Regions from separate parts of the Streptomyces sp. CRCS-T-1 genome, predicted to be linked through region 2. Evidence: riboswitches for the same ligand, from Rfam matches in the RefSeq annotation. Region 2 holds a riboswitch; the other holds the start of a gene.
The links. Region 2 has a riboswitch for cyclic di-AMP ahead of NNW99_RS04160 (LysM peptidoglycan-binding domain-containing M23 family metallopeptidase). Riboswitches for the same ligand answer to the same signal wherever they lie in the genome.
Positions count from the first base shown of each region.

Region 1: another riboswitch for cyclic di-AMP. It lies ahead of NNW99_RS22545 (transglycosylase family protein); the one in region 2 lies ahead of NNW99_RS04160 (LysM peptidoglycan-binding domain-containing M23 family metallopeptidase).

Region 1 covers NZ_CP101651.1:4,940,305-4,943,899, reverse strand. Annotated here, with positions in the region: gene eno (phosphopyruvate hydratase) at 1-508, opposite strand, end outside; gene NNW99_RS22545 (transglycosylase family protein) at 787-1,488, opposite strand; cyclic di-AMP (ydaO/yuaA leader) riboswitch at 1,493-1,659, opposite strand; gene NNW99_RS22540 (transglycosylase family protein) at 1,888-2,853, opposite strand; gene NNW99_RS22535 (cytochrome P450) at 3,002-3,595, opposite strand, start outside.
Region 2 covers NZ_CP101651.1:921,488-925,082, forward strand. Annotated here, with positions in the region: gene NNW99_RS04150 (SGNH/GDSL hydrolase family protein) at 1-262, opposite strand, end outside; gene NNW99_RS04155 (DUF6250 domain-containing protein) at 408-1,124, opposite strand; gene NNW99_RS04160 (LysM peptidoglycan-binding domain-containing M23 family metallopeptidase) at 1,313-2,236, opposite strand; cyclic di-AMP (ydaO/yuaA leader) riboswitch at 2,241-2,397, opposite strand; gene NNW99_RS04165 (alpha-galactosidase) at 2,729-3,595, opposite strand, start outside.

The DNA of each region.
Region 1 (3,595 bases), 4.0 Mb from region 2:
TCGGGGCGATCATGAACTCCTGGATGTCCACGTTGGAGTCGGCGTGCGAGCCGCCGTTCAGGATGTTCATCATCGGAACGGGCAGCAGGTGCGCGTTCGGGCCGCCCAGGTAGCGGAACAGCGGCAGGTCGCTGGCCTCGGAGGCGGCGTGGGCGACGGCGAGGGAGACGCCGAGGATGGCGTTGGCGCCGAGGGAGCCCTTGTTGTCGGTGGCGTCCAGGTCGAACATGGCCTGGTCGATCAGGCGCTGCTCGGTGGCGTCGTAGCCGACGAGCTCCGGGCCGATCTGCTCGATGACCGCGAGGACGGCCTTCTCCACACCCTTGCCGAGGTAGCGGTTCGAGTCGCCGTCACGCAGCTCGATGGCCTCGAAGGCGCCCGTGGAGGCGCCGGACGGGACGGCGGCACGACCGGTGCTGCCGTCGTCGAGGCCGACCTCGACCTCGACCGTGGGGTTGCCTCGGGAGTCCAGGATTTCCCGGGCTACGACGACGTCGATGGACGGCACGAGCATCTCCTTCTTATGTGACGCGGGTACGCGGGTCACGTGGACCCGGCGAGGTGCGGGCCGTGGTGGCTCGCGACATGAGCCTAACCGGCTCGGGCCGATCGGCCACCGGGTCGCCCACCCCATGGACAGAACCGAGAGTAAATTGTTTCCGAACGGAACAAAGACGATCGTGGAAAAGACCGGCAGTGACGCCCGGCGGAAATGACCCCGCCCCGGCGCGTACGGGGGAACACGCGCCGGGGCGGGGAGCCCGTGGGGACGGGGAGGGCCGCTGCTTACTTCAGGTGCAGCTGCTGGCCCGGGTAGATGAGGTTGGCGTCCTCGACGATGTCCTTGTTCAGCTGGAACAGCTTCTCCCAGCCGCCCTCGACCTTCTTGTCGGCCGCGATCGAGCTCAGGGTGTCGCCCTTGACGACCTTGTACTCGCCGTCGCCCTTCTTGACCTTCTTGCCGGTCGGGGTGGTGACGGTCTTCTTCGCGGCCGGGCGCTCGTCGGAGCGGGAGGCCGGCTGCTGGGTGTCGCGGGACTCGGTGCTCTGCTGGCTCTGCTCGCTCTGCTGCGAGGAGCTGCCGGAGTCGTCCGAGGAGGAGGAGCCACCGCCACTGGCGTTCGACAGGCCCTTGCCGCAGACCGGCCAGGCACCCTTGCCCTGACCCGCGAGGACCTTCTCGCCGATCTCGATCTGCTGCTCCTTGGTGGCCTGGTCGGCGGTGGCGGCGTACTTGGTGCCGCCGTAGCCGGACCAGGTGGAGGCGGAGAACTGCAGACCGCCGTAGTAGCCGTTGCCGGTGTTGATGGACCAGTTGCCGCCGGCCTCGCACTGGGCGACGGCGTCCCACTCGGAGGCGGTGGCGGCGGAAGCGCCGCCGGCGGCCATCAGCGGGGCGGCGACAGCGGCGCCGGTGACACCGGCGACGGCGATGGCACGGCTGGCCTTGGACGGACGACGGTGCTTGCCCTTGCTGGAAAACAGCATGGAAGGATCCCCTCACCGACGCCTGCGAGGTGAGCTGTCGGGTTCGGGCCGGTTGAGTTGCCCGGCCGCGCCCCTCCCGGGACACGGCTTCACCCCAAGCCCTTCCGGCACAACCGGCCGGTCGGGCACCTACCTTGGGTCCCCCGCTCCTGCCTACGGCGCTTGACGCGACGACTGTTCCCGTACGGCCGCTGGCAGGATTCGGCGTTGCGGCAGCCGGGGCTCGTGGTGACGAGCGGTCCCGACCGTAGCCACGCGATCCGCCGAATTTCAAAGACGATCAGGGCTTCTGAGATCTATCTCTCACGGGCATCAAACGGGACATTAGCCGCGAAACATGACGCGAACTCGCGCTGTTTCGGGGCGACTTCCGCCCCCGTTTCCGCACTGCCCGAACCGCTACTTCTCGTCCGCTTCGCCCTCGACCGTGAGCTTCTGACCGGGGCGGATGAGGTCCGGGTCGGTACCGACGGCCTTCTTGTTGCCGTCGTAGAGCTCGTGCCATCCGCCGCTGATGTCAAGGGAGTCGGCGATGGACCAGAGGCTGTCGCCGATCCCCACGATGTAGGCACCCTCGGACGAGTCGCCGGAGCCCTCCTCGCCGCGGTCGTCGCGCGAGGCGTGACGCCCCGTGGAGTCGTCCGTACGACCCTCGGGCGCCTGGGTCTCGTCGGCACTGGGGCCGCGGTGGCGGCCGGAGCCGCTGTCGGTCGGCGCCGAGGAATCGTCGCTCTGCCGCGAGTTGTCGGACTTGTCACTCTCGCGCGTGGCGGACGGGGAGCTCTCGGGCTCCTGGTCCTGCGAGTCGGAGTCCTTGGAGTCGGGCGACTTGTCGGACTTGGAGGATTCGTCCTTCGAGTCCGACGACTCGTCAGAAGACGGCGAGCCGGACGGGGACGACGAAGGCGAGGACCCGAGGGAGTCGAGCAATCCGGATGAATCCGACGAACCGGATGAGTCGGATGAGCCGTCCGAGTCGGAGGACTTCTTGTCCTGCTCCAGACCGGACAGCAGCCCGCAGGTGCGCCAGGCACCGGCCCCCTGCTCGGCCAGGATTCTCTCGGCCACGGCTATCTGCTGGGAACGGCTGGCCAGGTCGGCGCTCGGGGCGTAGTCGAGGCCGCCGTGACCCTCCCAGTCCTCCTGCGACAACTGCAGGCCGCCGAAGTATCCGTTGCCGCTGTTCTGGCTCCAGGCGCCGCCGGTCTCGCAGTCCGCGACCCGGTCCCAGGTCGTGGCGTCGGCCGCGCTGGCGCCGGAGGCTCCGAGGAGCGGGATCGCGATGGCGGAGCCGGTCACTCCGGCCGCGAGGAGGAGAGCCGGAGCCTGGCGGGGGCGACGGTGCCGACCGTTCCCGGAGAGCATACGGAGACCTTTCGCGAAGACAGCAGTGACCGGCGCGAAGCCGGTTTTCCCGGGCCGCGCTGATGATGGGTGAACGTATAGGCAGACGATCACTTGTCACAAGTTAATGCCGCGTAGATCACGTGAAGATCACAGGACTGACGGCGTGTCACCTTTGCGCGGGCGTGGACCCCACCGGTGCGGGCGTGAACTCAACCGGCAGCGTCCGCAGCCCCCGCATGATCAGGCCGCCGCGCCACCTCAGCTCGGCCGGTTCGGCCGCGAGCCTCAGGTCCGGGAGGCGGGTGAGGAGCGTGGCGAGGGCGGTCTGGCCCTCCAGACGGGCGAGCGGGGCGCCGAGGCAGTAGTGGATGCCGTGGCCGTATCCGAGGTGCTGGTTGTCGCGGCGGGAGAGGTCGAGCACGTCCGGATCGGCGAACCGCTCCGGGTCCCGGTCCGCGGCGGCCAGGACGACGAGGACCGGGTCGCCGGCCTCGATGCGCTGCCCGCCGATGGTGAGCGGCTGCGTGGCGAAGCGCCAGGTGGCGAGCTCGACGGGGCCGTCGAAACGCAGGAGTTCCTCGACGCCCGTCTCCAGGAGGCCGGTCTCCCCCGCGGCGAGGGAGGCCTGGAGCCGGGTGCGCTGCTCGGGGTGGGTGAGCAGGGCGTAGGTGCCGTTTCCGATCAGGTTCACGGTTGTCTCGAAACCGGCGAACAGCAGGATGAAGGCCATGGCGGCGGCCTCGTTCTCGGTGAGGTGCTC
Region 2 (3,595 bases):
GCCGGATGATGTCGTTGCCCCCGGCGCAGAAGGAGACGAGGTCCGGGGCCATGTCGACGGCCCTCGGAAGCTGGTTCGCCACGATCTGGTCGAGGAGCTTTCCGCGTACGGCGAGATTGGCGTACCGGAAGTCGCCTTCGGGCCTGCGGTCGGCGAGCAGCACGGCGAACCGGTCGGCCCAGCCGACGAACGCCCCGTCGGGGCCGGGATCGCCGACGCCCTCGGTGAAGCTGTCCCCCACCGCCACGTACGACCCGATCACTGCTCTGCTGTCACTCTTCGAATCGTCTGCCACAGCAGCTCATACTTCACCCTCGAATGTGACCTACGCGACCGTAGGAAGGGGTTGACGGGCGGTGAGATAAGCCACTCCTAAAGTGTTCGCCAACTCCGGAATAGGCCACCCCCTAGGGATGTTGCGGGGTGAGTCCCCAGACCCGGAATCCCGTGATCCGGAAATGGCTCCACACGGTCCGGAAGGCGAAGTGCCCGCTCGTGTACGGCTGTGGATCGGTGTAGTCGAAGACGAGCCGCCCGTTGTTCCACCAGCGCACCGTCGACCCGTCGGAGACGATCCGGACCCGGTTCGGCTCGCCCGGGACCAGCAGCGGCTCGGTGTAGTCGTAGAGGAGGGGACGCACACCGGCCTGGCCGACGTAACGCCGCAGCCGGGTCGTGGTGTTGTGGTTGGCGCCGTACCCGGCGTAGTACGTGGTCAGGTGGTCGTACTCCTCCAGCGCCCCGCCACGCGGCGTGGCGAAGAGGTCCCCCGGGGAGCGGACGTCCGTCGCGTTCCAGAAGTTGTTGAGGTCCGAGACCCGGTCGTTGACCCCGCCCTCGGAGACGGGCGTGGCGGTGTATTCGAGGACGTACGGCCCTTCGAGGCGCCGTCTGAACCAGACGGTCGCTCCGCTCGGTACGTCGATGTCCAGCACGCCGCGTGACGCGGTGACGGTGCCGCCGCCCTGGAGTTCGGTCGCCCACTGGGCGAGGCCGTGGCAGAAGTCGTCGTGGGCGATGAGGCGGCGGTGACGGGGCCCGGCGTTCGCGGCCGCCGCCGGGGCGAGGGCGGCCAGGGCGGCTCCGGTGGCCAGGGCTCCGAACGTTCTGCGGGTGGTCGGCACGGGACACGGACTCCTTGAGAAAGCGCTTGCACTCACGACGGGATCACTGTGTCCCAACTGCCGCTTCCTGTCGATCCCTTGAGGCCCTTGGGGCGAGAGGCGATCGACGGCCGCACACACCGAAGGCCGGACCCGGGGATCGGGGTCCGGCCTTCGGCCGCGTGTCAGGCAGGTGGTCGTGCGATCGGTCAGCCCACGGAGACGCCGTGCGAGCGCAGGTAGGCGACCGGGTCCACGTCCGAGCCGTAGTCGGGCGAGGTGCGGATCTCGAAGTGCAGGTGCGGTCCGGTCACGTTGCCGGTCGCACCGGACAGACCGATCTGCTGCCCGCCCGTCACGGTCTGGCCGGCCGAGACGGAGAGCTGGGACAGGTGGGCGTACTGCGCGTACTTGCCGTCCTCGAGCTGGATGACGACCTGGTTGCCGTACGCGCCGCCCCAGCCGGCGGAGACGACGGTGCCCGGGCCGACGGCCTTCAGCGAGGTGCCGGTCGGGACGACGAAGTCGACACCGGTGTGGTAGCCGCTGGACCACATGCTTCCGGACATGTGGTACGGCGTGCCGACGGAGGCGCCGTCGACCGGCAGGCTGAAGCCGGAGGCCTCGGCGGCCGGCTTGGCGGCGGCGGGCTTCGCGGCGGTGCCGCCCTTCGCGGAGGACTCGGAGGCGGACGACTTCTCAGCCGACGCCTTCGGCTTCTCGGCGGCCTTCGGCGCGGACGGCTGCGTCTTGGGCTCGCTCGCCGCCTTCTTGCCGACCGAGAGCTTCAGACCGGGGTGGATCAGGGCCGGGTCGGCACCGACCACGTCACGGTTGTCGTCGTAGAGCTTCTTCCAGCCGCCGCTGACGTGCTGGTCGTCGGCGATCTTCGCGAGATAGTCACCGGCCTTCACGGTGTACGTGTGGGCGCCGGTGGCCTTTTCGGCGGCCTTCTTCTCGGCGGCCGGAGCGGACTGGACGGCCTTTTCCGGAGCCGACTGCGGGGTCGCGGCGTGGGCGCCGGCGGCCCCCATGAGCGGAAGGGCGAGGGCGGCCCCGCCGGTTCCGGCGACGGCTATGGAGCGGGTGAAACGCTGGGACTTCGGGCGGCGATGCTTACCCTTCGCGGGCATGGCGGATTCCTCTCCGGCGCCTGCGAGGTGAGCTGTCGGGTGCGGGCTGGAGATGCCCGGCCGCACCGAAGTGCGGCTGTACCCCAAGCCGTTCCGGGAACCGGAACAGGCGTCGTACCTGTGGGTCCCCCGCTCCTGCCATACACGGGTGAGTGTGTGCGGGCTCCGGGCGGCGGCAGGATTAGGCGTCCGTCCGGATTGGTGTGGAACGTAAGCGACCGAGACGCAATGGGACAAGCTTGCGGTTGCCTGTGAAGGCGTTTCTCTTGACGCGTCGCCACATTTCCCGTCACCGAGCGTGGATTCACGATCTCCGTTTTTCCTCAAGGCCCCTGAATACCGCAAGAATTACGTGAACATGACGACAACACATCGTCACGAATATGACGATGGTCACGCACCCCGACCTCATCTCCTTTACGATCGGGGCACGTTATACCGAAACACCTGAACTACCTTTAGTTCCCTAATCACCGAATTCGGACAGAACAGCTACTTGCGCCGAAGGCGGACGACCGCGGCATCCAGGTCGCCGCGCAGGCCGACTCGAAGTCCGTGATGGGCCAGTACGGCCCCTCGGTGAACTTCGCCCGTTTCGGGGCATTCGTACGTCGCTGTCGGGTCGAGGCCCCGCAGCCGGAGCGGCGGGACGGGTTCGCCGTAGCGCTGCGCCTGCAGCCAGGCGAGGACGACGGTCTCGTCCCCGAGGACGTACTGCACCGCGCTCAGGCCGCCCTCCGGGGGCCGCAGCCGGTACAGGTCGCCGCGCTGCACCACAGGCCGGATCTCCTTGTAGAGCCCGACCCACTCCCGCGCCTCGGCGAGCTCCTCCGCCGTCCACCGGGTGAGGTCGCCGCCCACCCCGAGCACCCCGGCCATCGCGCTGACGAACCGGAACCGCAGGGAGCTGGCCCGCTGGTTGAGCATGGCGTTCGGGCTGTCGGTGACCCAGGCGGCCATGACCCGGGCCGGATGGATCTGGCTGAAGCCGTGCTGGATGGCGAGCCGGTCGAGCGGGTCGGTGTTGTCGGAGGTCCACACCTGGTCCGTACGGGCCAGCACCCCGAGGTCGATCCGGCCGCCACCTCCCGAGCAGGACTCGAAGGCCACCCCGGGGTGGGCCGCCCGCAGCCGGTCCAGCAGGGCGTACAGAGCGCGGACGTGGTCAACCCAGAGTCGCTGCGGGTAGGGGTCGTCCGGCCACCCGGCGTCGCTGAAGCAGCGGTTGAAGTCCCACTTGACGTAGTCGATCGGCGCGCTGGAGAGCAGCCCGTCGAGCTGCTCCCACAGGTACTCCTGGACGTCCTCGCGGGCCAGGTTCAGCACCAGCTGATTGCGGAATTCCGTCCGCTTTCGTCC